DNA from 3 places in the Gelidimonas diazotrophica genome. Region 3 is predicted to be linked to each of the others. Evidence: predicted binding sites of a transcription regulator. Region 3 holds the regulator's gene; each other region holds the start of a gene.
The links. The regulator sigma-54, encoded in region 3, starts transcription at its own class of promoters, with help from an activator protein. The targets are predictions, from matches to a motif close to TGGCANGNAANCTGCTTT.
Positions count from the first base shown of each region.

Region 1: KGFNPO_RS10820 (CmpA/NrtA family ABC transporter substrate-binding protein) is a predicted target of sigma-54. The motif match lies at 1,532-1,549, and genes of this name have one in related genera.
Region 2: KGFNPO_RS06370 (ammonium transporter) is a predicted target of sigma-54. The motif match lies at 5,461-5,478, and genes of this name have one in related genera.

Region 1 is NZ_CM146349.1:2,321,539-2,331,616, reverse strand. It holds gene tsaD (tRNA (adenosine(37)-N6)-threonylcarbamoyltransferase complex transferase subunit TsaD) at 1-661, opposite strand, end outside; gene KGFNPO_RS10825 (ANTAR domain-containing response regulator) at 821-1,444, shown strand; gene KGFNPO_RS10820 (CmpA/NrtA family ABC transporter substrate-binding protein) at 1,694-2,971, shown strand; gene ntrB (nitrate ABC transporter permease) at 2,981-3,883, shown strand; gene KGFNPO_RS10810 (ABC transporter ATP-binding protein) at 3,922-4,737, shown strand; gene KGFNPO_RS10805 (protein kinase domain-containing protein) at 4,857-6,560, opposite strand; gene KGFNPO_RS10800 (nitrate/nitrite transporter) at 6,828-8,042, opposite strand; gene nirB (nitrite reductase large subunit NirB) at 8,307-10,078, shown strand, end outside.
Region 2 is NZ_CM146349.1:1,362,255-1,372,332, forward strand. It holds gene KGFNPO_RS06350 (bifunctional aconitate hydratase 2/2-methylisocitrate dehydratase) at 1-2,492, shown strand, start outside; gene KGFNPO_RS06355 (quinone-dependent dihydroorotate dehydrogenase) at 2,749-3,786, opposite strand; gene KGFNPO_RS06360 (arginyltransferase) at 3,821-4,558, opposite strand; gene aat (leucyl/phenylalanyl-tRNA--protein transferase) at 4,555-5,346, opposite strand; gene KGFNPO_RS06370 (ammonium transporter) at 5,526-6,728, shown strand; gene KGFNPO_RS06375 (NAD(P)/FAD-dependent oxidoreductase) at 6,993-8,096, opposite strand; gene fdxA (ferredoxin FdxA) at 8,225-8,548, opposite strand; gene KGFNPO_RS06385 (LutC/YkgG family protein) at 8,861-9,523, shown strand; gene KGFNPO_RS06390 (sodium:proton antiporter) at 9,703-10,078, shown strand, end outside.
Region 3 is NZ_CM146349.1:276,264-286,341, reverse strand. It holds gene KGFNPO_RS01395 (KdsC family phosphatase) at 1-296, shown strand, start outside; gene lptC (LPS export ABC transporter periplasmic protein LptC) at 293-889, shown strand; gene lptA (lipopolysaccharide transport periplasmic protein LptA) at 943-1,491, shown strand; gene lptB (LPS export ABC transporter ATP-binding protein) at 1,493-2,251, shown strand; gene KGFNPO_RS01375 (RNA polymerase factor sigma-54) at 2,286-3,761, shown strand; gene hpf (ribosome hibernation-promoting factor, HPF/YfiA family) at 3,868-4,233, shown strand; gene KGFNPO_RS01365 (enoyl-CoA hydratase/isomerase family protein) at 4,381-5,472, shown strand; gene KGFNPO_RS01360 (deoxyguanosinetriphosphate triphosphohydrolase) at 5,751-6,893, opposite strand; gene aroKB (bifunctional shikimate kinase/3-dehydroquinate synthase AroKB) at 6,920-8,593, opposite strand; gene KGFNPO_RS01350 (Ig-like domain-containing protein) at 8,642-10,078, opposite strand, start outside.

The sequences.
Region 1 (10,078 bases), 1.8 Mb from region 3:
GGGTCAGCACTGCGGTTTTCAGGCCGGAAAAACTGAAGTTCAAATCTTTCGAATGCAGCATCGGGCGCGGCAATTTATACACGCCGGGGTCGCCGAATTCCGCCATGCGCGAGATTTCCGGCCCGCCCGGATAACCGAGTCCCAGCAATTTGGCCGACTTGTCGAAAGCTTCACCGGCGGCGTCGTCCAGCGTTTCGCCCAGCAAGGTATAGCGCCCGACGCCATCGACGCGCATCAATTGCGTGTGGCCGCCGGATACCAGCAAGGCCACGAACGGGAACGCCGGTGGCTTGCTGGCGAGCAAGGGCGATAGCAAATGGCCTTCCAGATGGTGAATGCCGAGCATGGGCTTGTCGAGCGCCAGCCCCAGACCGCAGGCAAACGATGCGCCGACCAGCAGCGCGCCGGCCAGGCCTGGACCTTGGGTGTAGGCGATGGCATCGATGTCGGTTAGCGTTTTGCCGCTGTCTTTGAGAGTTTGTTGCAACAGCGGGACGGCGCGCCGGATATGGTCGCGCGATGCCAGTTCCGGCACTACGCCGCCATACGCCGCGTGCATCGCAACTTGCGAGTGCAGCGCGTGCGCCAGCAAGCCTAGTTCGGTGTCCACCAGCGCGATGCCGGTTTCGTCACAGGAGGATTCAACGCCTAAAACAAGCATGGGGATTCTCTACAGGTAGGTGTGTGGTGTGATTCTTGCATACATTTTTTGGGTGTATTTCTTGTTTGTATTATAGAAGATGGCGCTCCTTAAGCCCGATACCCGTGCTGCAACGATGAATGGATTGTTACTTTGAAGACGCAGATCACGACATCAGAAATAGGCAAGCTTCGCATTGTTGTCGTCAATACCGTCTGGTCCCTGGAGGATGCGGATGATGCCGCCGCACGCGCCCATTCGGAGCGTTCGCGGGCGTTGCGCATCGGCCTGCTGCAGGCGGGCTACAACATCGTCGCCGCGATTCCTGGGGATTTTTACCTGCAGGAGCGGATCGCGCAACTGCAGCCGGACATCATCATCATCGACGCCGAGTCCGATGCGCGCGATGTGCTGGAACAGATCGTGATCGCCACCCGCGATGCGCCGCGCCCGATTGCGTTATTTACCGAAGATGCCAGCGAATCGCATATGACGGTGGCGATGGAAGCCGGAGTGTCGGCCTATGTGGTGGCCGGCTTGCAGGCGGAGCGCGTCAAGCCGGTGCTGGATGTCGCAATGGCGCGTTTCAATGCCGATCAAAAATTGCGCATTGAATTGTCCGACACCAAAGCCAAACTGGCCGAGCGTAAGACCATCGACCGCGCCAAAGGCTTGCTGATGACGCGTCACAAGCTCTCGGAAGAAGAGGCGTACCAGAAACTGCGCCGGTTGGCGATGGACAAGAACCTGAAAGTGGCCGACATCGCGCAGCGCATCCTGGATGTCGCTGATTTGCTGGGTTGAGATGGCTTGTGTTGGTGCGTCGCACAAAACTGGTGCGAAAAAACGCCTGAGTTGCATCCGGATGGACGGATTCCATTGTGGAAAAGCTGGCACGGCAATTGCTGAATGAAAGATAAGCGCTAACGATGGCGTATGTGTGGAACCGGCCAACGGCGGTCGGTTCTGCCAAGACAAAGGTGTCTCTCCGCATGATTTATTTCATGACGGACAGGCACCTTTTTTATTGGTTCAAATAGTGGGAGAACAACCATGTTCAGCGATAAAAACCATCCAGTCAGCGCAACCGGACAAGACCTTGTCGACAGCAAACGCCGCAGCCTGATCAAAACCGCAAGTCTCGCCGCAGGAGCAAGCATGTTTGGATTATCCACAGGCGGAGTCTGGGCCGCCGGTTCCGACAAGCCGGAAAAGGAAGAGGTCAAAGTCGGATTCATTCCGCTGACCGATTGCGCTTCGGTGGTGATGGCATCGGTACTCGGCTACGACAAGAAGTACGGCATCAAGATCGTACTCAGCAAGGAAGCGTCATGGGCTGGCGTGCGCGACAAGTTGGTCAATGGCGAACTGGACGCTGCGCATGTGTTGTATGGCTTGATTTATGGGGTGCAAATGGGCATCGGCAGCCCGAAAAAAGACATGGCGGTGCTGATGTCGCTCAACAACAATGGGCAGGCGATTACGCTGTCGAAAAAACTCGCCGACAAGGGCGCGGTCGATGGCCCCAGCCTCGCCAAGCTGATGCGTACCGAAAAGCGCGAATATACTTTTGCCCAGACTTTTCCGACCGGCACGCATGCGATGTGGCTGTATTACTGGCTGGCCGCCAGCGGTATTGATCCGTTCAAGGATGCACGCGTCATTGTGGTGCCGCCACCGCAAATGGTCGCCAATATGCGGGTCGGCAATATGGACGGCTTCTGCGTTGGTGAGCCTTGGAATCATCGGGCGATCATGGATGGCGTCGGCATCACTGCCACCACGACGCAAGACATTTGGAAAGACCATCCGGAAAAAGTGTTGGGCGCCAGCGGCGATTTCGTCAAGAAATATCCGAACACCGCGCGCGCCCTGGTCGCTGCAGTGCTGGAAGCCGGCCGCTGGATCGATGCGTCCTTGGGCAACAAGAGCAAGATGGCCGAAACCATCGCCGCCAAATCGTATGTGAATACCTCGGTCGATGCGATCAACCAGCGCATTCTCGGCCGCTACCAGAATGGCCTCGGCAAGACCTGGGACGACCCGAATCACATGAAGTTTTTCAACGAAGGGAAAGCGACTTTCCCTTACCTGTCCGACGGCATGTGGTTCATGACGCAGCACAAGCGCTGGGGCTTGCTGAAGGGCGAACCGGATTATCTCGGCGTGGCAAAAGCAGTGAACCGGATCGACATCTACAAAGATGCTGCCGCAATGGCGAAGGTCGCCGTGCCGAAAGAGGTGATGCGAACCAGCAAACTGATGGACGGCACCGTATGGGATGGCAAAAATCCGAAAGCCTATGCCGCTTCTTTCAAGATCAAAGCCTAAGGAGTCATCATGATTGCAGTAATGGATTCCACCACAAACACGCCGGCCACCGCGGTCGCAAAATCACCACCGGAGAAAACGATGGTTGCTGGTGCCAGCCCAGCTGTTGCGAAAGCGGCAGGCAGGAAACTGTCATTCCGACCTTTCCTTATGGCGGTCGTGCCGCCTGTGATTGGCGTCGCTTTGCTGGTGCTGATTTGGCAAATCATCTCCATCAAGAATAGCGGCATTCCTTCACCGCTGGCGACTTTCAACGAGGCCGTAATCCTGTTCTCGGACCCGTTCTACATCAACAGCCCGAATGATCAGGGCATTGGCTGGAACGTGTATGCGTCGCTGAAGCGGGTGGCGATCGGCTTCGGCTTAGCGGCAGCAATCGGCATTCCGCTGGGCTTCATGATCGGCCGTTTCACTTTCCTGTCGCGCATGTTCGGTCCCATCATCAGCTTGCTGAAACCGGTGTCGCCGCTGGCCTGGTTGCCAATCGGCTTGTTGGTATTCAAGGCGGCTGATCCGGCTGCGATCTGGTCGATTTTGATCTGCTCGATCTGGCCGATGATCATCAACACCGCCATCGGCGTGCAGCGCGTGCCGCAGGATTACATGAACGTGGCGCGGGTGCTGAATCTGTCGGAATGGAAAATCCTGACCAAAATATTGTTTCCTGCTGTGTTGCCGCACATGCTCACCGGCGTGCGTCTTGCCATCGGCACCGCCTGGCTGGTCATCGTCGCAGCGGAAATGCTGACCGGCGGCGTCGGCATCGGATTCTGGATCTGGGATGAATGGAATAACCTGAACGTGGCGCACATCATCATCGCCATCGTCGTCATCGGCGTGGTCGGTTTGATTCTGGAACAGGCGCTGGTCGCGGTCGCGAAGGCATTCACTTTTGAAGATAGCGGCAACTGATCGCTGTAAAGAAAAATAAGGAAAAATAAGGAAAAATCATGGAAAACCAAGATCACAAGTTCATTGATGTGCAGCACGCTGAAATGGTATTCCACACCAGGAAGGATAATTTTCACGCATTGCACGACATCAACCTGAGCATTCGGAAAGGCGAATTCGTCACCCTGATCGGTCATTCCGGTTGCGGAAAATCGACTCTGCTGAACCTGCTCGCGGGTTTGACGACGGCCACCGGCGGCGTACTTATTTGCGCCAACCGGGAAATCGCCGGCCCCTCGCCGGAGCGCGGCGTGGTATTCCAGAACCACTCGCTGCTGCCGTGGCTGACGTGCTTTGAAAACGTCTATCTGGCAGTCGAACGCGTTTTCGGCGCTGCCGAATCGAAAGCAAAACTCAAGGAGCGCACCAAGGCTGCGCTGGAAATGGTCGGCCTGACCCACGCCGAAACCAAGCGCCCCAACGAGATCTCCGGCGGCATGAAGCAGCGCGTCGGCATCGCCCGCGCGTTGTCGATGGAGCCGAAAGTGTTGCTGCTGGATGAACCGTTCGGCGCGCTGGATGCCTTGACCCGCGCCCATCTGCAAGACGAGTTGCTGAAAATCGTCGCGAAAACCCAATCGACGGTGGTGATGGTCACGCACGATGTGGATGAGGCCGTGTTGCTGTCGGACCGGATCGTGATGATGACCAACGGCCCGGCGGCCACCATCGGCGAAATTCTGACCGTGCGGCTGGCGCGACCGCGCGAGCGCGTCGCCCTGGCGCAGAATGCCTTGTACAGCGAATACCGGACCTCGGTGCTGGAGTTTTTGTATCACCGCCAGGCGCATCCGGCGGAGAAAGAAGTGGCTTAATCGTGGGTAGATACTCTTAGGACTTACGCAATCCCAGAAACGTAGGTCGGAAAAGCGCAGCGCCTTCCGACAATCAGACGCAACGTCGGAAGGCGCTGCGCTTTTCCGACCTACAGTTCTCAGCGAATCACAATCAAATACAGCATCAATATATTCAAAATAATGGCGGTAATGGCGAGGGTGCGCCAGACGGAAACCGGGTCGCGGGTTGCCAGCGGCAGGGTGCCGGCGGTGGTCAGCGGACGCGTTGCACCGCGTTCCAGTGCCAGCAGGAATTCTTCCGCAGTCTCGAAACGGCTGCTGGTGTCTTTGGCCAGCGCCTTCAGCAACACGTTTTCCAACCACAACGGGATGTCGGGCCGGTAACGGCTCGGCGCTACCGGCTCGCCGAAGCGCGGGTGCTGGAACGGTTCGATCTCGCCGTACGGGTAATGCCGGGTCAGCAGGTAATACAGCGTCACGCCGACCGCGTACACATCGGTCTGGCGCGATGGCGGCGCATTGTCGAATTGTTCCGGCGCCAGAAAAGACGGGGTGCCGGCTTGCGGCGCTGGATTGCCTTGTTCGGCTTCGAATCCGGATTGCGCCACGCCCAGGTCCAGCACACGCAATTCGCCATCGTCGCCCAGATGCACATTGGCCGGTTTGATGTCGCGATGGAGGATGCTGCGCCGGTGCAGCGCGCCGATTGCGCGCACCAGTTGCTCGCCGTGGCGGACGACTTCCGGCACCGTGAAGTGCTGGCCGGCATCGAGGCACTGTTGCAGGTTATTGCCGGCATGCCAGGTGCAGAGGTAATACAAGGCGGTTTTGCGTTGCGGCGTGATGACCTGCGGGAAAAAGCGTGCGACCGCCCGTTTTGCCAGCCATTCCTCGTGCGCGAAAGCCGAGCGTTCCTGTTCGTCATTGGCGTGGTCGGGGTGCAGCGTCTTGAGCACCAGCTTGCGCTGCGTGGCCGGATCGAGCACGCGATACAACAGCGTCGCTTGCGACGCATGGATCATTTCTTCAACCAGGTAGCCGTCGATGCTCTGGCCCGCTTTCAGCCTGGGCGGCAGCGGCAAATCGCGCGAGATCGCGACCGCATCGCGCAAGTTTTTTTGCGGCAGCGCATCGACCCGCAATATCAAGGCGCTCAGATTATCTTGCGAGCCGGCTGCCAGCGCCGTATCCAGCAAAGCCTGGCTGGCGTGTTCGATACTGCCGCGGCCCTGCGCCGCCTCGGACAAGACGGCGGTCAGGTCGTATTCCGTGATCGAGGCCCAGACGCCGTCGCTGGCCAGCAGAAACACATCGCGCTGTTGCAGTTCGCCCATGCCGTGGTCGATTGCAAGCCGGGAGTCGAGGCCGATTGCACGCGTGAGCACATGCTGCATTTCGGGCCGGTCCCAGACATGGTCGGTGGTCAGCCGGGACAGTACGCCGCCGCGTAGCAAGTACAAGCGGGTGTCGCCGACATGGGCAAAATAGTAAAACCGGCCGCGCAGCACGATGGCAGTCAGCGTGGTCGCCATGCCGGCCAGTTCCGCCCGAATCGAACCTTGTTGCTGGACCCAGCTGTTGGTGGCCTTGATCACGCGCTCCAGCGCTTGCGTCACCGGCCAGGTATCGGGCGTGGCGTAATAATCGGCCAGCAAACCACGCACCGCGTATTCCGACGCTTCGCGTCCGCCTTCATTGCCGGATACGCCGTCCGCGATAGCGGCCAGCATGCCTTTGGTCGACAGTTCCGGCTCGTTGGGCGTGACCATGCCGAGAAAATCCTCATTGCGTTCGCGTTTCCCAGCGGATGTGGCGTGGCTGGCGGCGATGATCAGTGGCATGGTGTTGTCTCAGTCGGTAATCAAATTCTGTCCACGAAAGACACGAACAAATTCATGGACAATGAATTTGTAAAAACAGTGAGTATATGTATTTTCATGGCATTTTACGCATATTTTTATTGTTGATATAAAATATACTCCATTAAATTCTAAGAAAGAGCCAGGCGCTCGTTCAGCGTGCGAACCGCGTCTGTGCTATCCAAGTGCGCCCTTTTTCGTGGCTTTCGTGCTTTTCGTGGACCATGCTTTTCCGCATTTCCCTCATCATCAAATCTTGGCCGCTGTCATCGCCGCGCTACCCCAAGTGGTGCGCCAGCGGGTCTTGACCATCGACAAGCCGAGCAACGCGACTATCGCCAGCCCTGCAAAGATGGAAAGTCCCAGCTGATAGCTGCCCGTCAATTGCTTCGAATAACCGAGGCTGGATGCCAGGTAAAAGCCGCCGATGCCACCCGCCATGCCGACCAGGCCGGTCATCACGCCGATTTCCTTGCGAAAGCGTTGCGGCACCAGTTGGAATACCGCGCCGTTGCCGGTGCCCAGCGCCAGCATTGCCAGCGTAAACACGATGACGGCCGCGACCGCAGACGGCAGGCCGAAGCTGGCGATCAGCAGAAAACTTGCGGCCAGCACATACATGATCGACAAGGCCTTGATGCCGCCAATCCGGTCGGCCAGACGGCCGCCCATCGGCCGCACCAGCGAGCCGGCGAATACGCAGGCGGCGGTGAAATAGCCGGCAGCCACCGGTGACAAGCCGTATTGGCTGTTGAAGTAAATGGCGAGCGACGATGCCAGGCCGGAGAAGCCGCCAAAGGTGACGCTGTAAAAGAACATGAACCACCATGCATCCTTGTCTTTCAGGATGTGCAAATACTCGACCAGCGACTTCGCCGGTGGTGCCGACGGGGCGTCTTTGGCGTATGTCATATACACCACCAATGCCACGCTCAAAGGAATCAGGGCCAGGCCAAACACGTTTTGCCAGCCATAGGCGATCGCCAGTGACGGCGCAAATAATGCCGCAAACGCGGTGCCGGAGTTGCCGGCACCGGCGATGCCGAGCGCGGTGCCCTGATGCTCCGGCGGATACCAGCGTGATGCCAGCGGCAGCGCCACCGCGAAAGCCGCGCCGGCCACGCCCAGAATGACGCCCAATGTCAGCAAGCTTTGGTAACTTCCCAAGTTGCCCAACCACGCCCAAGTCAGCCCGGCGATCACGATCAGTTGGCCGATCAGTCCGGCTTTTTTGGGTTTCAGATGGTCCACCAGAACGCCCATCACGATACGCAACAAAGCGCCCGCCAATAAAGGCGTGGCGACCATCATGCCTTTTTGTGCGTCTGACAGGCCCAGGTCCTTGGCAATCAGGATCGCGAGCGGGCCGAGCAAAACCCAGACCATGAAGCTGAGGTCGAAGTAAAAGAAGGCGGAAAGCAGCGTCGGGGTATGTCCCGTTTTCCAGAACGATGTTTTTTGCATGATGACTCCTGATATGAATACGCGTCATTAATGCAAGCGCCATGCCATACGCCTGCGTGATGCCTGCACACTTGCCGGCACAACTTGATATGGCGTAAATCGGATAAGGGTTATTTTTGTGCGTTGCACTATTTCAGTGTGATTGCGTGCGGTAAATGCCCTTTAAGGGTGCAAATCTGGATTTCGCCACGGCCATGCACCACAAAACGCACTGGCATCAATTTTGCTCAAGTAAAGCCAACAGACATTTATTTGGGGACCGTGATGAAGAAGTTGAAACTGGTAATGGTGGGTAACGGCATGGCAGGCGTGCGTACGCTCGAAGAGCTGCGCAAGATCGCTCCCGATATTTATGACATCACCGTGTTCGGTGCGGAACCTTATGCCAATTACAACCGCATCCTGTTGTCGCCGGTGCTGGCCGGCGAGCAAACCGTACAGGACATCATGTTGAACGATGTCGATTGGTATGTGGAAAACGACATCACGCTGCATCTGGGCAAAAAGATTATCAAGATCGATCGCCTCAAGCGTCAGGTGATTGCGGAAGACGGCACCGTCGCCGAATATGACCGCTTGTTGCTGGCGACCGGCTCGAATCCATTCATGCTGCCGGTGCCGGGCAAGGACTTGGAAGGCGTGATCGCCTATCGCGACATCGCCGACACCAACGCGATGATAGCCGCGGCGACCAAGTACAAACATGCGATCGTCATCGGTGGCGGCTTGCTCGGTCTGGAAGCGGCCAACGGCTTGAAACTGCGCGGCATGGATGTCACCGTAGTCCATTTGCCGAAATGGCTGATGGAGCGTCAACTGGATGAAGTCGCGGGCAAGATGCTGCAGAAATCGCTGGAAGATCGCGGCCTGCATTTCCTGCTGGGGAAAAACACCGAGGTTATTATCGGCGACGAAGATGGTGGAAAAAGCGGTCATGTAAGAGCGATTCGTTTCACAGACGGACTGGAAATTCCGGCGCAATTGATCGTGATGGCAGTCGGCATCCGTCCCAACACCGCGCTGGCTGAATCGGCCGGCATTTATTGCAATCGCGGCATCGTCGTCAATGACACGATGCAGACCTATGACCCGCGCATTTATTCGGTCGGCGAGTGCGTCAACCACCGTGGCAATGTGTATGGGCTGGTCGCGCCGTTGTTCGACATGGCTAAAGTTTGCGCCAATCATTTGGCCAATTTCGGCATTGGCCGTTATCAGGGTTCGGTCACCTCGACCAAGCTGAAAGTTACCGGCATCGATCTGTTCTCGGCCGGCGATTTTACCGGCGGTGCAGGCACCGAAGAAATCATCCTGTCGGACCCGATAGGCGGCGTCTACAAGAAACTGGTGCTGAAGGACGACAAGCTGATCGGCGCCTGCCTGTACGGCGATACGGTGGACGGCAGCTGGTACTTCAAGCTGCTGCGTGAAAGCCGGGCGATTGCCGAAATTCGCGACAGCCTGATGTTCGGCGAATCGAACACCGGCGACGCCGGTCATGAAGGTTTCACCAAGGCCGCATCGATGCCGGACAGTGCCGAAGTGTGCGGCTGCAACGGCGTGTGCAAGGGCACCATCGTCAAGGCGATCAAGGAGCACGGCTTGTTCACGCTGGAAGATGTGCGCAAGCACACCAAGGCATCGGCTTCGTGCGGCTCCTGCACCGGTCTGGTCGAGCAGATCATCATGTCCACCGTCGGCGCCGATTATTCCGTTTCCAGCAAGGCCAAGCCGCTGTGCGATTGCACCGATCACACCCATCAGGAAGTGCGCGATGCGATCAGGGTCGAGAAATTCCTGAGCATCGCCCAGACCATGGAAATGATGGCCTGGCGCACGCCCAACGGCTGTACCAAATGCCGTCCTGCGATCAACTATTACGTGCTGTCAACCTGGCCGCACGAAGCCCGTGACGATCCGCAATCGCGCTATATCAATGAACGCGCGCACGCCAACATCCAGAAAGACGGCACGTACTCGGTCATCCCGCGCATGTGGGGCGGCGTGACCAACGCATCCGATCTGCGCCGCATCGC
Region 2 (10,078 bases), 1.1 Mb from region 3:
TGCTCAAAAATCCGCCGCAGGGCGAAGCGGAAGCCTTGGTCGAACTTATTACCTACCGTGTTCCGGCTGGCGTGGATGATGCCGCCAAGGTCAAGGCTGCATTCCTGGAGCAAGTTGCAAAAGGCGAGGAAAGCTGTTCATTGATTTCGCGTGAAACCGCTACCGAATTACTGGGTACGATGCTGGGCGGCTTCAACATTACGCCGATGATTAATCTGCTGGCCGACCCTGTGGTCGGTAGTATCGCCGCCGAGGGTTTGAAAAAAACCTTGTTGATGTTCGACTATTTCCACGACGTCAAGGAACTGGCTGATCAGGGCAACGCCAATGCAAAGGCCGTATTGCAATCATGGGCTGATGCCGAATGGTTTACCTCCCGTCCAGAAGTGCCGCAAAGCCTGACCTTGACCGTGTTTAAGGTCACTGGCGAAACCAATACCGATGATTTGTCTCCTGCGCCAGACGCATGGAGCCGTCCGGATATCCCATTACATGCGTTGGCGATGCTGAAAAACGCACGCCCAGGTATCGTCGCTGACGAACCAGGCAAGGTCGGCTCGGTCAAACAGATCGAAGCGCTTAAGGCTAAGGGCAACATAGTCGCTTACGTGGGTGATGTAGTGGGTACCGGTTCCTCGCGCAAATCAGCGACCAATTCAGTACTCTGGTTTACTGGCAAAGACATTCCATTCGTACCGAACAAACGCTTCGGTGGTTTCTGCCTTGGTAATAAAATTGCACCGATTTTCTACAACACGATGGAAGATGCCGGCGCGCTGCCGATCGAACTCGACGTGTCTAAAATGGACATGGGCGATGTAATTGAACTGCGTCCGTTTGAAGGCAAAGCACTGAAAAACGGTGAAGTGATTTCTGAGTTCACCGTTAAATCCCCGGTAATTTTTGATGAAGTACGCGCCGGCGGCCGTATCCCGTTGATCATCGGTCGTGGCCTGACAGCGCGCGCACGTGAAGCGTTGGGCTTGGCGCCTAGCACTTTGTTCTGCCTGCCAACCAATCCTGCAGATTCCAGCAAAGGCTTCACGCTGGCGCAAAAAATGGTAGGGCGCGCTTGCGGCTTGCCAGAAGGCCGTGGCGTACGCCCAGGCACCTACTGCGAGCCAAAAATGACGACCGTCGGATCGCAAGATACGACCGGCCCGATGACACGCGACGAACTCAAAGACTTGGCCTGCCTCGGCTTCTCTGCCGACATGGTGATGCAGTCGTTCTGCCATACCGCAGCATATCCAAAGCCAGTTGACGTCAAGACCCATCATGAACTGCCGAAATTCATTTCCAACCGTGGCGGCGTGACGCTGCGTCCGGGCGACGGCATCATTCACTCGTGGCTCAATCGCTTGCTGTTGCCTGATACCGTCGGCACTGGCGGCGATTCGCATACCCGGTTTCCAATCGGTATCTCGTTCCCGGCCGGCTCAGGCTTGGTCGCATTTGCCGCAGCAACCGGCGTGATGCCGCTGGACATGCCGGAATCGGTATTGATCCGCTTCAAGGGCGTAATGCAGCCTGGCGTGACACTGCGCGATCTGGTCAATGCAATTCCGCTGTATGCAATCCGCAAGGGCCTGCTGACAGTTGAGAAGCAAGGCAAGCAAAACGTTTTCTCTGGTCGCATTCTGGAAATTGAAGGTTTGCCGAAATTGAAAATCGAGCAGGCATTCGAGTTGTCCGACGCTTCTGCCGAACGCTCTGCTGCCGGCTGCACGGTGCATCTGGATAAAGAGCCGATCATTGAATACATGACTTCCAACATCACGTTGATGAAATGGATGATCGCTAATAATTACCAGGACAAGCGCACGCTGGAACGCCGCATTCAGGCGATGGAAGCCTGGATTGCCAAGCCAGAATTGCTGGCGCCTGATGCTGATGCTGAATACGCTGCCGTCATCGAAATCGACTTGGCCGACATTCATGAGCCTGTGGTTGCCTGCCCGAACGATCCGGATGATGTCAAAATGTTGTCCGAAGTTTCCGGCAACAAAATCGACGAAGTGTTCATTGGTTCCTGCATGACCAACATCGGGCATTTCCGCGCTGCCTCCAAGCTGCTCGAAAACAAGTCCGATTTGCCAGTGCGCTTATGGATTGCTCCGCCAACCAAAATGGATCAGCAAGTACTGGTCTCCGAAGGCCATTATGGCGTTCTTGGCAGCACCGGCGCACGTATGGAAATGCCGGGTTGTTCACTGTGTATGGGCAACCAGGCGCAGGTGCGCAAGGGTTCGACTGCGATTTCGACTTCGACCCGCAACTTCCCGAACCGTCTCGGTATCGATAGCCAGGTTTATCTTGGTTCAGCTGAACTGGCGGCAGTCTGCGCCATGCTTGGCAAGATTCCGACCAAGGAAGAGTACATGGCAAATATCGGCGTGCTCGCCAAGAACGCAGCCGATATTTATCGCTACATGAATTTTGACAAGATTGCCGATTTCAGTGATGTTGCTGACACTGTGAATGTGCAGTAAGGCATTTAGTGCTTTAAATTTAGTGCCTTAAAAAAACCCGCTACGGCGGGTTTTTTTATGGATGGTTATGATTAATTGTTGGGGATGCACACAAAATTCGGAAGAATTGCCTATTTCATTCTACCAGTGAATTAATTATTTAATTAAATTTATACGGGAGTATATGTATAAAAACATATTTGCCGCATATTCTATATGCGTGTAATTAAAATACACATATTAGTATAATTTAACTTAATCCAATTTCATGATCAGTTCATTGACGCAGCGCGGCAACACACTCGCGCACCAGCGCCGGGCCGCGATAAATCAGGCCGCTGTATATCTGTACCAACGCGGCCCCAGCGTCTATTTTTTCCTGGGCATCCTGGCCCGAAAAAATACCGCCAACGCCGATGATCGGTAGCGCGTCACCCAATTCAGCCTTCAGCGCCCGGATCACATTGTTGGACAGCGCAAATACCGGTGCGCCGGACAGGCCGCCGGCTTCTTCGCCATGTTGCATGCCTTTGACTGCGTCGCGCGCGATGGTGGTGTTGGTGGCAATGACGCCATCGATCCGGTGCCGCAGCAATGCTTGCGCGATGGTTTTGATTTGTTCGCTATCGATATCGGGCGCAATTTTGAGTGCGATCGGGACGTAGCGCTGATGCTGGTCAGCCAAGCGCTGTTGCTCCTGTTTCAGTTGTGAGAGCAACGCGTCGAGTTCGCTGGCGTCTTGCAACTGGCGCAGGTTTTTGGTATTGGGCGAAGAAATGTTGACGGTGACATAACTGGCGTAGGGATAGACTTTTCGTAAGCAATACAGATAATCCTCGGCGGCGCGTTCGATTGGCGTATCGGCGTTTTTGCCGATGTTCAGCCCAAGCACGCCCTCCTTGTTTTGATAGAACTTCGATGCCTGTACATTCGAGACGAACGCATCCACGCCGCTATTATTGAAGCCCATGCGGTTGATGATGGCGCGCGCCGCCGGCAGGCGAAACATGCGCGGTTTCGGGTTGCCGTGCTGAGCGCGCGGCGTGACCGTGCCGATTTCGATTGAGCCGAAGCCCAGCGCCGCCAAGCCGTCGATACAGGCGCCGTCCTTATCCAATCCGGCTGCCAGGCCGACCGGATTGGCGAAAGTGATTCCCATCACGTTCTTTGGGGCAGACTGCGGCTTGGTGAGCATTTTGGTGATGCCGAGGGCGGCAGCGCGTTTCAGCCAGGATAGTGTCAGCTTGTGTGCGGTTTCGGGATCAAGCGAGAACAACAGCGGGCGGGCGAGGGCATACAGAATTTTGTCAGGCATGGGGCAGGAAGACTTGGATGGATTGGCGCGTATTTTAGCGCGGCCGTTGTTCAAACAGTTCCCATTTTCCCTGCTGCAGCGCTTCCAACGGTTGGAAATTGATCTTGTAAGCCATTTTTCGGCTTTCCTGAATCCAATAGCCTAAATAAATATATGCCAGCCCCAGTTGCCTGGCTTGCTCGATTTGCCATAGCACGTTGTAGGTGCCGTAAGAGGTGTCCCGCCGGTCCGGTTCATAGAAGGTATAGACCGAGGACAGGCCGTCGTCGAGCACGTCAATGATGCTGACCATGCATAGCGTGCCGTCTGCCTCGCGGAATTCGACCAGCCGGGTGTTGACCTTACTTTGCAGCAGGAATTGCGCATACTGGTCGCGACTGTCCTGGTCCATGCCGCCGCCAGCGTGTCGTGTCGTTTGGTAACGCAGATACAGGTCGTAGTGCTCGGGCGCGTATGCCAGATCGGTGATCCAGGCACTCAGATGTCGATGCTTGGCCCAAGCTCGTCGCTGGCTGCGTTTGGGGGTAAATTCCAGCGCCCGTATCCGTACCGGAATGCAAGCCCGGCAGCCGTCGCAATTGGGCCGATAGGTGAAAACCCCGCTGCGCCGAAAGCCATTTTTAACCAGTTGCGAATATACATCCGCGTTGATCAGATGCGAAGGCGTAGCGACCTGCGAACGGGCTTGACGATGCTCCAGATAACTGCATGGATAAGGCGCCGTTGCATAGAATTGCAAGGTAGAAAACGGCAACTCCTTAGGGTGTGTCATGCGTTTTCCAGCGTCGGTAAAGAGGGTGTCTGGTTGCTCTTTGCGGTATCAGGGGCGGCTGCGATATCAAGCAATCCGATCGGCGTCCATATTGCAATCGGCGGCTGCACGGTTAATTCCTTAAGTCGGGCGATGAATGCTGCTCTGGGTATCGGCGCTGCGCCAAGTGAAGCCAGATGCGCTGTTTCTTGCTGGCAGTCTATCATCGAGACGCCGTTTTTTCTCAGGAAATGCAGCAGGTAGGCGAGCGCGATCTTGGAGCCGTCGGTTACCCGCGCGAACATCGATTCGCCGTAAAACATACGTCCGATGCACACCCCATAAGCACCGCCGACTAGTTGACCGTCCAGCCATAATTCGGATGAGTGCGCATAACCCTGGCGGTGCAAGGCGCCATAACCGTAGATAATTTCCTCCGAAATCCAGGTGCCTGGCCCATCCTTGCGCGGTGCAGCACAGGCTCGCATGACTGCTTCAAAAGCGTGGTCGAAGCGAATCTCCCAGCGCCTGCCGGCTTGTATCTCACGGTCGATTTTTTTGAGCGTTTTTTGGAGGCTGCGGGAAATATTGAAACTTTCAGTCGCTAACACCATGCGCGGATCGGTACTCCACCATAGGATCGGTTGCCCCTCCGAAAACCACGGGAAGATCCCGCCCCGGTAAGCGTCCAGCAGACGTCGCGGCGACAAATCCGCGCCAGCCGCGAGCAGGCCGGCCGCACCTTCTTCTGCTGTAAGGGCAGTAGTTACGTCCGGAAATGGGTCATCTGGCTCAAGCCACGGAATCATTTTGGTGATTTTATCTGCACATTATCAGTGCATTATGTTGGTATAAAAATGTCTCTTATGATTATGCATCAACTTTAGTCGCGTTAAATCAATAGCTTATTCAATTTATAAAAATGGAATGTTTATTGCTTCATAGCTACATAAATATTTTTTTATGCACTTTAATGGGGAGTTTTTATATGGATGCTCATGCATATGGCGCCAACGCATTATTTGTCTTACTTGGGGCCATCATGATTTTGGCGATGCATGCTGGTTTTGCCTTTCTGGAACTGGGAACCGTTCGCAAGAAAAATCAGGTTAACGCGTTAGTGAAAATATTAGCTGATTTCGCGATTTCAACCATTGCTTATTTTTTCGTAGGTTACAGCGTCGCCTATGGCGTCAATTTTTTCAGTAGTGCAGAAGTGCTTTCGGCCAGGAACGGCTTTGATCTGGTTAAGTTTTTCTTTCTGTTGACCTTTGCTGCCGCAATTCCAGCGATTATTTCGGGCGGTATTGCAGAGCGTGCCAAATTTTATCCACAGCTGGTTGCCACTGCTTTGCTTGTCGGCTTGGTCTATCCGTTCTTTGAGGGCATTGTCTGGAATCATCGTTTCGGCATTCAGGCGTGGCTGAAGCTGATGTTTTCTTACGAATTCCATGATTTCGCTGGTTCAGTCGTAGTGCACGCGGTTGGCGGCTGGGTGGCGTTGCCGGCGGTCTTGTTGCTCGGCGCGCGCCGGGGGCGTTATGGGAAGGATGGTGCAATCTCTGCGCATCCGCCCTCCAGCATTCCGTTTCTGGCGCTGGGAGCCTGGATTTTGACTATCGGCTGGTTCGGTTTCAATGTGATGAGCGCGCAAACCCTGGACCAGATGAACGGACTGGTGGCAATCAATTCACTGATGGCGATGGTGGGCGGTACTTTGGTAACTTTGCTGCTGGGCAAAAACGATCCGGGTTTTGCATATAACGGTCCGTTGGCCGGACTGGTTGCCGTTTGCGCAGGTTCGGACTTGATGCATCCTTTGGGGGCGCTGGTGACTGGCGGCATCGCAGGCTGGATTTTTGTCTGGATGTTTACGTTGACCCAAAACAAATGGAAAATCGATGATGTGCTGGGCGTCTGGCCACTGCATGGTTTGTGCGGCGCATGGGGTGGTCTGGCCGCGGGTATTTTTGGATTGCAATCGCTGGGCGGGCGGGGCGGTGTCTCAATCCTGTCGCAACTGCTCGGCACCTTGATGGGAATTGGCATCGGTTTTGTCAGCGGGCTGGTTATTTACTGGGTGTTAAGGAAGGTCGTCGGCATCCGGCTTGATCCGGAGCAGGAATTCGATGGTGCCGACCTTGCCATCCACAAGATCAGTGCGACACCGGAGCGCGAATCTAGTTGGTAGGCTGGCGTACAACAGGTATTGAATAGCGCCACAAAAAGCGCTATCAGCTCCATTTTTATAAAAATTATAGGGGGTATGGTAAATTTATATGTCATCGCCGCAATATTTTATTGCGTAACTTAAAAATACCTATTGTAGTATATTTATTCCACTGCGCTTGCCACCGGCTGGTTGCATGACAGTCGTTCCCAAGCAAAATGGCCCTATAGCGCAGACAATCTTTGCGCTATAGGGCCATTCAAATCCAGCTTGAATAAACGGTAATCAGTCGAAAATCGGGCTTTCGACACCGAGGATTTTGTGCAACTTCGGCGATGTGGTGGTGTACTGCATGTGGATTTTCTTCTCGGGGAAGATGTACGGCGCAGCGCCGAACGCAGCGAGTGCGGCTTCGTGGAAGCCGGACAGGATCAATTTTTTCTTGCCCGGATAGGTATTGATATCGCCGACCGCAAAAATGCCGGGTACGTTGGTTTCGAATTTTTCAGTATCGACCACTTTGAGTTGCTTGCGCTCGATATCCAGACCCCATTCGGCAATCGGCCCGAGTTTCGGCGACAGGCCGAAAAACACCAATAAATCATCCAGCGGCAGGCGGCGGGTCACACCATCGGCACAGGTGACCTTGATTTCCGACAGCTTGTCGTCTTTGGTTTCCATGCCGGTGATTTGCCCTACCAAAAATTGCATTTCGTAGTCTTCGCATAGTTGCTTCATCTTTGCAACCGAGGCTGGCGCGGCGCGGAAGTCTTCGCGGCGATGAATCAAAACCACCGATTCGGCCTTGCCGATCAGATTCAACGCCCAGTCCAGCGCGGAGTCGCCGCCGCCGCAGATCACGATATTCTTGCCATGGAAACTCGCTGGGTTCTTGACGCGATAGAACAACTGCGTGCCTTCGAACTGTTCGATACCTTCCACTTTCAGGGTACGTGGCTGGAACGAACCGACGCCGGCCGCAATAAAGATGGTCTTGGTGATGAAGAGGGTGCCGGCGGAGGTTTCCAGATTAAAGCGGCCGTCTTCCCGTCTTTCGACACCGGTGACTTCCTGATTCAGGTGGAAAGTCGGTTCGAACGGTGCAATTTGCTTGAGCAAATTGTCAGTCAGTTCCTGACCGGTACACATAGGAACGGCCGGAATGTCGTAGATCGGTTTGTCGGGATAGAGTTCGACGCATTGACCGCCAACTACAGGCAGTGAATCGATCACATGCGCCTTGATTTCCAACAATCCGAGTTCGAATACCTGGAATAATCCGACCGGGCCGGCGCCGACGATGACGGCATCGGTTTCGATCGGAGTATTGCCGGAGATTGTTTGATTCGGTACGGAGGTCGAGGCAATGGTGCCGGCGCTGGTTTTCATACGGCTTTCTAATTCCTGTTTCATTTCAGTTGTCCAAAAACGCCACTCTGCGGCCCGAGCCAATCAGGCAGTCAAGCCTGGCGTAAATACAGGCGCATCTGTGTACATGCGCCATAGAATGAAGGCGTTTAGCGTTGCAGAAGCTGCAACTTATCCTTGACGTCTTTCCACTCATCGGCGATATCCAGTGGGCTTTTGGTCTTCGTGATGGAGGGCCAATTGCGGGCCAGTTCGACATTGATTTTAATGAATTGCTGCTGGTCGGCCGGAACATCTTCTTCTGCAAAAATCGCATTGACCGGGCATTCGGCAACGCATACCGCGCAGTCGATGCACTCATCCGGATCGATGGTGAGAAAATTCGGGCCTTCACGGAAACAATCTACCGGGCAAACATCCACGCAGTCCGTGTAACGGCACTGGATGCAGGATTCGGTGACAACGTGGGTCATAGCAGTCCTATCTGTAATTTTGCTGAAATCAGCCGCACGCCTGGGCGTCCTGTCGGGCTCCCAGCGGGACGCTACTATATGTATGCAATAACGGCCAGGCTGCGGTAAGCCCTGTATTTTAAGTTAATCAGGCAGTTATAACAAACTTCTCTTTTAGACTAAATACCTATAAGCAAATTCCAGAGCCTGTTAACGTGGGGAATACGTGAATTATTTGCTTTTGCGGTTTGAAATAAAATCACGTTGGTATCGGCGATATTGGAAGAATGATTCGGCTACACTGCCAGTTCTTACATTGGGGATGAAAGCATTATGGATACTTCGGCAGCGCGTCAGGCCATTTTTGGCCGCATCCGCAAAGCACAGCAACGATCAACCCAAGTCAGCCAAGGCGAACTCGATGCGGTGCAGGATTATCTGCGTCATCATCCGAGCGGGCCGCAGCCGCATACCGGGGATGACCTGATCGCGCATTTCACAGAGCAAGCCCTGCGCATGTCGGATACCGTGGCCGAAGTTGCCAGCATGGCCGAAGTGCCAGCGGCGGTTGCCGTTTATCTGGACGATTTAGGTATTGCCAAGCAGGCAATTGCCTGGAAGTCGCTGGATGCGCTGGCATGGGCGCAGGCTGGAATTCAGTTGGCGTTCCGCCCACCTGTCAACGAAGATCTGGTTGGCATCACAGGCGCTTTCTGTGCAGTCGCAGAAACCGGTTCGCTATTGCTGTTGTCCGGCCCCGATACCTACGCCTCCGCCAGTTTGCTGCCGGAAACGCATATTGCGGTCTTGCCGGCCTCGCGCATCGTGGCTTATATGGAAGAGGCTTTTGCTCTGGTGCGCGCTGAGCGCGGTGAGTTGCCGCGTGCGACCAATTTCATTTCCGGACCATCGCGCACCGGCGACATCGAGCAGACTATTGTCCTGGGAGCGCACGGTCCGTACCGCGTACATGTGATCGTGGTGATGGACGCCTGATTGCCGGATTCGCAACTGCAAAATAACCGTATTGTCGCGATCTTTTTTTGCTGCCCGTTCTCCATCGAACCAGAAATTGTCGATGGGAAACGGGATTTTCTCATTTGACGCGATAATAACGGGAGCAATAAATCATAAGGAGACTGCAATTGCGTATCAAAAATAACATCAGTGTTCTGATGTGCCTGCTTACGGTACTGCCGGGCTTGGCACATGCATCCACCATCGATGGCAGCCAATTATCGCTCTGGTGGGGCATCCCTTTCGCCGGCATGTTGTTGTCGATTGCGTTTGTGCCATTGCTGGCGCCCCAGTTCTGGCACCACCATTTCGGCAAAGTTGTGATCGGCTGGTCGCTGGCTTTCTTGCTGCCGTGTATCGTGTTTATCAGCCCGGCGACGGCGACGGCCGGGCTGATGCATGCACTGACCGATGAATATATTCCATTCATCATTTTGCTGACGGCGCTGTTCGTGGTGGCTGGCGGTATTTGTGTGCGCGGCAATCTGCATGGCACGCCGATGCTCAACACCGGATTGCTGTTGATGGGGACGT
Region 3 (10,078 bases):
TTGTGCATGTGCAGCAGGGGATGCACGACAAGCGGCACGCCTTCGAGCAATTGCTGGCGCAGACCGGAATCCCGATGCAATCCTGCGGCTTTATCGGCGACGATGTGATCGATCTGCCGATCCTGACGCGGGTAGGTTTTGCCGCCAGTGTGCCGAACGCACACCCCGAAGTGCAGTGTCGGGTCCATTACGTGACGCAAGCCGGCGGCGGGCGTGGCGCGGCGCGCGAGATTTGCGACTTCATCCTGCGCGCGCAAGGCAATTACGAGGCGGCGCTGGCGCCGTACCTGACATGAAAACCGCCGGCGCGACCTATCGCCTGCGCCTGATCGTGATCATTGCGTTGGGTGTAGTCATGACGCTGGGCAGTTTCTGGGTGCTGGAAGTGATGCGCAAAAGCGGTATCGATAACGCACCGGATATTGCCCGCAGCGAACCCGATTTCTATGTCGATAATTTTAAATTCATTCAACTCGCCAAAAACGGACAGCTGCACTACAAGATGTCCGGCGACAGGCTCACCCACGAGCCACTGCATGACTCTTACCAAATCGTGCAACCGGTCATCATCAACCCGGGCCAGGCACGCGCACCGATGACGATGCGCGCCGAAAGCGCAATCATCGAAGACGATAACAGCAAGGTGCATCTGCACAAGAAAGTGCAAATCGATCGCCCCGCTTCCGGCCAGAGCCAAGCCCTGCACCTAGAAACCGAATACCTGCTGCTGCTGCCCGACGAAGATGTGATGCAGTCGGACCAGCCGGTGAAAGTACTGCTGGGCCAGTCCACGCTCTCGGGCAATGGCCTATTTGCCAACAACGCCACCCGGGAATTGCGTGTATCGGGCAATGTGCGCGGCAGCTTTCCGGCATCGTCGGCGCATTGATGCTTACTGCACCGAGCCTGCGGCAACCAACCCTCTTTGATAGGAATAGCGTTATGAAACGGTTTTTTCTGATGTCCCTGACGCTGGCCGGGATGATTTTTTCGGCGGGCGCGCTGGCCGAAAAAGCCGATGCAGACAAGCCGACCAACATCGAAGCCAACCAAATGGCTTACGATGATCTCAAACAGATCAACACCTTCATCGGCAACGTGGTCTTAACGCGCGGCACGCTGCTGATGAAAGCGGGCAAGGTGGTCGTCACGACAGACCCGGCCGGCTATCAGTTCGCCACTTTGTACGGCGCACCGGGTGCAGTGGCAACCTTTCGCCAGAAGCGCGATGGCGGTCCCAACCTGTGGGTGGAAGGACAGGCAGAGCGGATCGAATACGATACCAAGGCAGAAATAGCCAAATTGTTTTCGCACGCGAAGCTGAAGCGGCTCGATGGCAGCAAGACCATCGACGAAGTCGAAGGCGAATTCATTTCCTACAACAGCGGCAGCGAATTCTTCAACGTTACCAACAGCGCCAGCGGTGCCGGCACGCCGGGCAACGGGCGCATCAAGGTGACCATCCAGCCGCGTACTGTAAAGGGCCAATAAGATGAGCCGATCCAGTATCCCAGGCAGTACCCTGAGCGTGCGCGGGCTGCAAAAAAGTTACAGCAAACGGCTGGTCGTGCGCGACATCTCGCTGGAAGTAAAAAGCGGCGAAGTGGTTGGCTTGCTAGGCCCCAACGGGGCCGGCAAGACCACATCGTTTTACATGATCGTAGGTTTGGTGCCATCGGACGCCGGCACCATTGATCTCGACGGCGTCGACATCTCGCGCCTGCCGATCCATCGCCGCGCGTTACTCGGTCTGTCTTACCTGCCGCAGGAAGCCTCGGTTTTTCGTAAACTGACGGTCGAGGACAATATCCGTGCAGTACTGGAGTTGCAAAAAGAAAATGGCAAAGCGCTCTCGAAAGCTGCCATTGAAGAACGCCTGAACAAGCTGCTGGCCGACTTGCAAATTGAAAAATTGCGCGAAAATCAGGCGCTGTCGCTTTCCGGCGGCGAACGCCGGCGGGTCGAGATCGCCCGGGCGCTGGGCACCAACCCGCGCTTCATCCTGCTCGATGAACCGTTTGCCGGGATCGATCCGATTGCCGTCATCGAGATTCAGCGCATCGTGCGTTTCCTCAAGGAGCGCGGCATCGGCGTGCTGATCACCGACCACAATGTGCGCGAAACCCTCGGCATCTGCGACCGCGCCTACATCATCAACCAGGGTGCGGTGCTGGCCAGCGGCCAGCCCGACGACATCATTGAAGATGCCTCGGTACGGCGGGTGTACCTGGGCGAACATTTCCGCATGTGAAGATAAACCACCTGATGCGACAAGTCCTTTCGGTATGAAGCAATCACTCCAGCTGCGCACTTCGCAGCATCTTGCGCTGACGCCGCAGTTGCAGCAATCGATTCGCCTGCTGCAATTGTCGACGCTGGAGCTGCACCAGGAACTGGAACAGATTCTGTGCGACAACCCGCTGCTGGAACGGCTGGACGATCCGCTCGACCATTCGGTGCGTTTGCTGGCCGATGGCGCAATCAGCACCAGCCCTGCCACCACCACAGCCTCAGCTGAAACCGATCCAGCCAGTATGCAAGACGGCAGCGCCGCCGAAGCAGATGCCGGATTCGATACGCCCGATGCACAGACGGCCGCATCGGACTGGAGTTTTGACGATGTGGCGCGCACCAGCAAAGCACCGGAAGACGACGACGGCCGGGCCCAGCTCGGCGCCCACGAATGCACTCTGCGCGAGCACCTGCTGGAGCAAGCCCATTTAAGCTTGCAGCAACAGCGCGACCGCGCGTTGCTGGAATTGCTGATCGATGCGCTCGATGACAATGGCTACCTGGAAGAATCTCTTGACGCCATCCACGCTCGCTTGCCGTCCGAACTCGATATCGAGCCGGAAGATCTGACGTTCGCGCTGGCCTTGCTGCAAAGTTTCGACCCGGCCGGGGTTGGCGCACGCAACCCGTCGGAATGTCTGGCGCTGCAGATCCGCCGCCTGCCTAAAGCACCGTTCGTTACGCGTCGCCTGGCGCTGGCCATCGTCGAACAACACCTGGCTTTGTTTGCGCAGCGCGACTTTAGCAAACTCAGAAAACTGCTCGATTGCGACGATGAGGATTTGCGCGAAGCACAGGCGCTGATCAGGCAATGCAACCCGCATCCGGGCGCCATATTCGGCAGCGGCAGTGCCGATTATGTAGTGCCCGACGTCATAGTCAGGCCCGGCAAAAATGGCTGGCAAGTCAGTTTGAACCATGAAGTCATGCCGCGCCTGCGGGTCAATGCACTGTATGCCAACATCCTTAAGCAAGACAAGGGAAGCGGCTCGATGACGTCGCAGCTGCAGGAAGCGAAGTGGCTGATCAAGAATATGCGGCAGCGTTTTGATACGATTTTGCGCGTTGCACAAGCGATAGTCGAGCGGCAACGGAATTTTTTCAGCCACGGCGCAGTCGCCATGCGGCCTCTTGTCTTGCGTGAAATTGCTGATACACTAAACCTGCACGAGAGCACAATCTCCCGCGTCACTACCCAAAAATACATGCTCACGCCGCATGGTATGTTTGAGTTGAAATACTTCTTTGGCAGCCATGTCGCCACCGAAACCGGAGGAGAAGCTTCCTCCACTGCAATCCGCGCACTCATCAAACAATTGATAGGAGCTGAAAACCAGAAAACACCACTTTCCGACAGTAAAATCGCCGACATGCTGGGCGAGCAAGGTATGGTCATCGCCCGTCGTACCGTCGCAAAATACCGCGAAGCGCTCAAAATCCCGCCTGTCAATTTGCGAAAGTCTTTGTAGTCCAGTCGTCTGAAGTCCTTGCAATGCAGTTACTGTTGCTGCATTTTGACTCTGGCCGCCCCATCAGGCCCGAAGCAGGCAGCGATAATTTCCATAGGAGTGTTTTATGAATCTCACCATCAGTGGACATCACCTCGAAGTAACCCCCGCCATTCGCGAATATGTACAATCCAAAGTCGAGCGCATTACGCGCCACTTCGATCATGTCATTGATATCGCGCTCATCCTGAGCGTTGACAATCTCCCTGAAAAAGAAAAACGGCAACGCGCTGAAATCAACCTGAATCTCAGCGGGAAAGCGCTGCACGCTGAAAGCACGGATCAAAACCTGTACGCAGCCATCGATACGATGATCGACAAGCTCGACCGCCAAATCATCAAGCACAAGGGCAAGGTACAAGACCACCCACACGATGCCATCAAGCACCGGGACGGAGAACCCGAGTTGCCGGAAGCGTCCGCGATTTCCTGAGAGGAGATACGCAGAGTCGAACAATTCGACTCGCAACAATCAAGGGCGCAAGATGCGCCCTTTTTGGTACCTGATACATCGGTTCAATCTGCTACTGTTACCCGATTGCAACTCCATTCACCATTCCAGCCAAGGCGCACTTTCACCATGACAGAACACGTTCACATTTCGACCGAAAACCAGATCGGCTGCATCACGCTGAATCGTCCCAAGGCGCTCAATTCCTTGTCGCTGGAGATGATCCGGACTCTCACTGAAACGCTGCTGGCGTGGCGCGCCGACACCGGCATCCGCGCGGTGCTGATCCGCAGCAGCAGCGAAAAAGCTTTCTGCGCGGGCGGCGATATTCGTTTCTTTTACGATGTCGGCATTGCAACGCCGCGTGGCGGCAGCGCTTTGCTGGAAGATTTTTTCACCGAAGAATATGCGCTCAACCACCTGATCCATCATTATCCGAAACCGTATATCGCGCTGATGGATGGCGTGGTGATGGGCGGCGGCATGGGCGTGGCGCAAGCCGGCCCTGCCAGCCGGCTGCGCATCGTGACCGAACGCACCAAAATGGCGATGCCGGAAGTCAATATCGGCCTGTTCCCGGATGTCGGCAGCGGCTATTTTCTGTCGCGATGTGCAGGGCAACTCGGTACCTATCTGGGCGTTACCGGCGACATCATCACCGCCGCGGACGCCTTGTATGCGGGCCTGGCCGATTTTTTCCTGCCGTCGTCGCAATTGCCGGTCTTAACAGAAATGCTCGAATCCGGCGACGATATCGAGGTGCGGACGGCCATTTGCGACTTCGCAGCCGACTTCGACAATGGCATTGCGCCCGAGGCCAGCATGCTGGCGGTTCATCGGGACGCGATCAATCGCCATTTTGCACAGGATACAGTGCCAGACATCATCAAATCGCTGTCGCAGGACCAAGCACCGTTCGCCCAAAAGACTCTGGCCCTCATGCAAAAACGTTCGCCGCTGATGATGTGCGTGACGCTGGAACAGATCCGGCGCAGCGCCGCCCTGAGCGTGGCCGAATGCCTGCGCATGGAGCGCACCATGGTGCGTCATTGCTTCGAGCAGGGCGAAGTCATCGAAGGTGTGCGGGCACTGGTGGTGGACAAGGATAACGCGCCGCAGTGGAATCCGGCCACGCTGGCTGAGGTAACGCCGGACATGATCGCCGGCTTCTTCGCGCCGGTCTGGCCGCCGCACGCGCATCCGCTGCGAAGCCTCGAATAACCGTAACTATTCAGCCCGCATCAAGAAACTTCCAAACCGAAGTGGTTTTTTGTAGGAGCGCACCCGGGCGCGGAAGCAGTCGCCTGACTGCAGCCGTTGATCGCGCCCGGGTGCGCTCCTACAACATCGTACCATTCCGCTCTTAATTGCCTTGCCGGCTGAATAGTTACGGGAAACCTTTATAAGCAGGGGGTATATTTAAAAACAGTGGATTTTCCGCATGCTATACATGCGGTATTAAAAAATACCTGGAGGTGTATTTTTTAATGCCCCAATTATCAGAGTTCTTCCACCATGAATAAACGCCGATGTTCGCGCGTTGCATAACGGTCGGTCATGCCGGCAATATAATCGGCAATTTTGCGCGCCTGCGCCTGCAAGTCGTTCTGCCCGGCAGGCAGGCGATGGTCCGGCGGCAGCAGACTCGGCTCTTCCATGAAGGCTTCAAACAGCGCGGTAATGATGTGGCGCGCCTTGGTCGTCATGCGGTTGACCAGATAATGACGGTACAGATTCTCATGCAGGAAATGCTTCATCAGGGCGGCATCCTGCCGCATCTGGTCCGAAAACGCGATCAGCGTGCCGGCGCTGCGCACCGCGTCGATCGATGCCGGTTGCGCCTGCGCGATGCGGGCCTCGGAAGTCCGGATTAAATCGACGATCAACGCATTGATCATGCGACGCACCGTTTCATAGATCGCCCGCCGCCCGCTGATGCCGGGAAATACCGCTTCGACTTCGTGCCGATGACGCGCGAACAGATCGACTTCGCCCAATTGTTCGACCGTCAGCAAGCCGGAGCGCAAGCCGTCATCGATATCGTGATTGTTATAAGCAATTGCGTCAGCCAGATCGACCAGCTGCGCCTCCAGCGACGGCTGCCTGCGGTCGATGAAACGCTGGCCGATGGCACCGAGCTTGGCCGCATTTTCCAGCGAGCAATGCTTGAGGATGCCTTCACGGGTCTCGAAGGTCAGGTTCAAGCCATCGAAAGCGCCATACCGTTGTTCCAGCGCATCGACCACGCGCAAGCTTTGCAGATTATGTTCAAAGCCGCCATAGCCCTGCATGCAGGCATTCAGCGCATCCTGTCCGGCATGGCCGAACGGCGTGTGCCCCAAGTCATGCGCAAGCGCGATGGCTTCGATCAAATCTTCGTTCAGGCGCAGATTACGCGCCACCGAGCGGGCGATTTGCGCCACTTCAAGGCTATGCGTCAAACGGGTGCGGAACAGGTCGCCTTCGTAATTGACAAAGACTTGCGTCTTGTATTCCAGACGGCGAAAGGCGGCAGAGTGGATGATGCGGTCACGGTCGCGCTGGAACTCGGTGCGCGAGGAAGGCGGCGGCTCCGCAAAACGCCGGCCTTGCGATGTGGCCGGCTGGGCTGCATAGGGAGCAAGATTGGCGTTGAGGTTCATGGGCCTGGAGTCAAATTTAATGTGATTTAATGAATTGCAGCTTGCAGCGTTGCCAGCAGAATGTCTGGCGGCACGCTCATGATAGCGGGTTTTCCGAGCGGCTTGAGGAGGATGAATTTGATCTGGCCGCCTTCGTTTTTCTTGTCGACTTCCATCAACTCCAGCCAGCGCGCCTGGCCCAGATCCGGCGCTACCGTCGGCAAACCTGCTGCCTGCACCAGAGTATTGACACGAATCTTGGTCACGTAATCGATAAAACCCAGCCGGTACGACAGATCGGCGGCCATCACCATGCCGCAACCGACCGCTTCACCGTGCAGCCACTTGCCGTAACCGAGTCCGGATTCGATCGCATGGCCGAAAGTATGGCCGAAGTTGAGAATCGCGCGCAAACCGCCCTCGCGCTCATCCTGGCGCACCACATCGGCCTTGATTTCGCAGGAACGGTGGATTGCCGCGGTAATCGCGGCAGTGTCCCGCGCCACCAGTTTGGCGATATTGCTCTCGATCCAGTCGAAGAATGGCGCATCGATGATGGCCGCCATCTTGATGATTTCGGCCAGACCGGCGGCCAATTCGCGCGCCGGCAAGGTGGCCAACGTACTGGTGTCGCTGATCACTGCCTGCGGCTGGTAAAACGCGCCAATCATGTTTTTGCCCAGCGGATGGTTGATACCGGTCTTGCCGCCGACGGCAGAATCGACCTGCGACAGCAACGTGGTTGGGACTTGAATGAAAGGTATGCCGCGCATATAACTGGCGGCCGCAAACCCGGTCAGGTCGCCGATGACGCCGCCGCCCAGCGCAATCAGGGTGGTCTTGCGGTCACATTTTGCGCCCAGTAAGGCATCGAAAATCTGCATCAGACTGGCCCAGTTTTTATACTCCTCGCCGTCGGGCAGGATGATGGTCATTACCTGTTTGCCGGCCGCCTGCAACGCCTGCGCAAACGGCTCCAGATACAAGGGCGCCACAGTGGCGTTGGTCACCACCGCCACCCGCTGGCCCTGGATATGCCGCCCGAGCAGAATGGGGTCGGTCAGCAGCGACTGGCCGATGATGATCGGATAGCTGCGGTTGCCCAGATCGACTTTCAGTTGCATGGAATGGTGTTGCAAAGTATTCATCTGTTGCCGTTTATTCTGGGGTTCGTCAAGCGCACAAGAGTGTGCAGTCTGCTCAAACTGCACTGACAGTCCCAAGTGGTGCAATATGGAATGCACCATGAATTGTACATTTGGTCGCCCGGTATCGATGACGACATGGGCAATTTCGCGATACAGGGGATCGCGCTGGCGACTGAGTTCTTCCAGCAGTTTGCGCGGATCGGCAGTCTGCAACAACGGCCGGTTCTTGTCATGCCCGGTGCGCTGCAAAATATTTTGCACACTGGTACGCAAGTACACCACCGTACCGCGCGCATGCAAGTAAGCCCTGCTCTCTGCATCGAGAATCGCACCGCCGCCGGTAGCCAGCACGATGCCCTGCTCCGCCGTCAGGTCGCGAATCACTTCCGCTTCCCGCCGGCGAAAACTGCCCTCCCCCTCGATTTCAAAAATCCACGGGATCGAGGCGCCAGTGCGCGCCTCGATCTCATGGTCCGAATCAACGAAACGCTTGTTCAGTTTCTTGGCCAGGGCGCGCCCGACAGTAGTTTTGCCAGCGCCCATCAGGCCGACGAGGAAGATGTTTTTGTTCATAAAAAATAGCCGAAAGAATTCTTCGGCCATTATAAGGTGACTGAACGGCTAGTTTGCTTTGTAATTCACTGTCACGACTTGAGTGGACTCGAAACCATTGGGTGTTGTAAGTAATAAGGTTGCGCTTCCTGATGCAATGTTTGCACCACCGCCGAAGCATTTATCCCCCGGCGTGATTTCCACATCATGAGTGGTTCCTCCTGTCAGCACAAAACCATATTTAACCGTATCACCGACAACTTTCGCTGTTGCATTTTGCGAAGTGAGGATCGTTAGCTTCGATCCTTCCGGCATCGGATTCCCTCTTCCATCTGCCACATTGAAGGTAATGGTTTGCGGATCACAGCTTGTCGTCGCATCGGCATTGAAGTTGCCGGTAAAAGTAGCCAACGAGCCGCTCATGACAATCCAGATTTTGGTTGGTTTGATACTGCCATCCACCTGAACCGACGCGGTGACTGTGGCGATACCACTTGCGGGGCGTGGATTCTGGCCGACCAGTTTCACGCTACAGGCGCCGTCTTTGGTCTGGCACATTGCACTATTGTTTAGACCAGTAATTGCCCCACCATCCGTGATAAAGGTTACAACGGTGCCATCAGTCACCTGACCGCCCTGCTTGTCGGTCAATCTTGCCGTAATCGCGACTTCACTTCCATCAAAATTACCGGCTTCGAAGAAGAACTTGTCGGCAGAAAGCGAAATGCCGCCTAAGCTAGTGGTATCGTTGGTTACGGAGATTTGATCCGAGGTAGCAACAATTGAAGTCGGATTGCCAGTGGCATCAAGCACAGTTACTTTCACAGCAGCAACAGTGACCGTCTCGCCGGAATTTACGATCGCCGTAACTTCCCCGCCTTGGCCGGTCACGCCGCTGTTGCTGGCAAACGTCAAGTCGGCATTCGCGGGCTGGAACTCAAACTTAACTTTCTGATTGGCAATAGGTTGTCCGTTACCTGTGACCTTGAATATCACTTGCGCCGCCTGGCTGCGCCCCGTACCTACACTGCCTTTAATCAGAATCGAACGATCTGCAGGCATATATGAAACCAGCTCAATTGTCGATGGCGCGGCTTGGGCTGCAACCCCAACTTTCAAATTGGTGGTTCCGGACAGGGAAATCTGCGTCACTGGATTCGCCGCATCATTAAATGCCGATTCTGCCGCAATCGTGGTGGCTCCTGCCGCAGACGGACTAGCTGCGGTGATGGTGACTATCGCAACACCATTGGCATCGGTCAAATCGGATGCCGGGCTGACACCGACCAAAGTGGTATCTGCAGCTGAAAATTTCACGACTGCGCCCACGACGGGTTTACCCGTCGAATCCACCACCTTGGCTTTGGCGCTCAATGCGACGGCTCCGCTTACTAAATTTGCCGGATTGCCATTCTGATCTATCAGCGTCACCGTCATCTTGCCTTTGGTTGCGCTCAGATCGCCTGTTGCGCCTGTGCCCGCTCCACCAGTCGTACCTGGCGATCC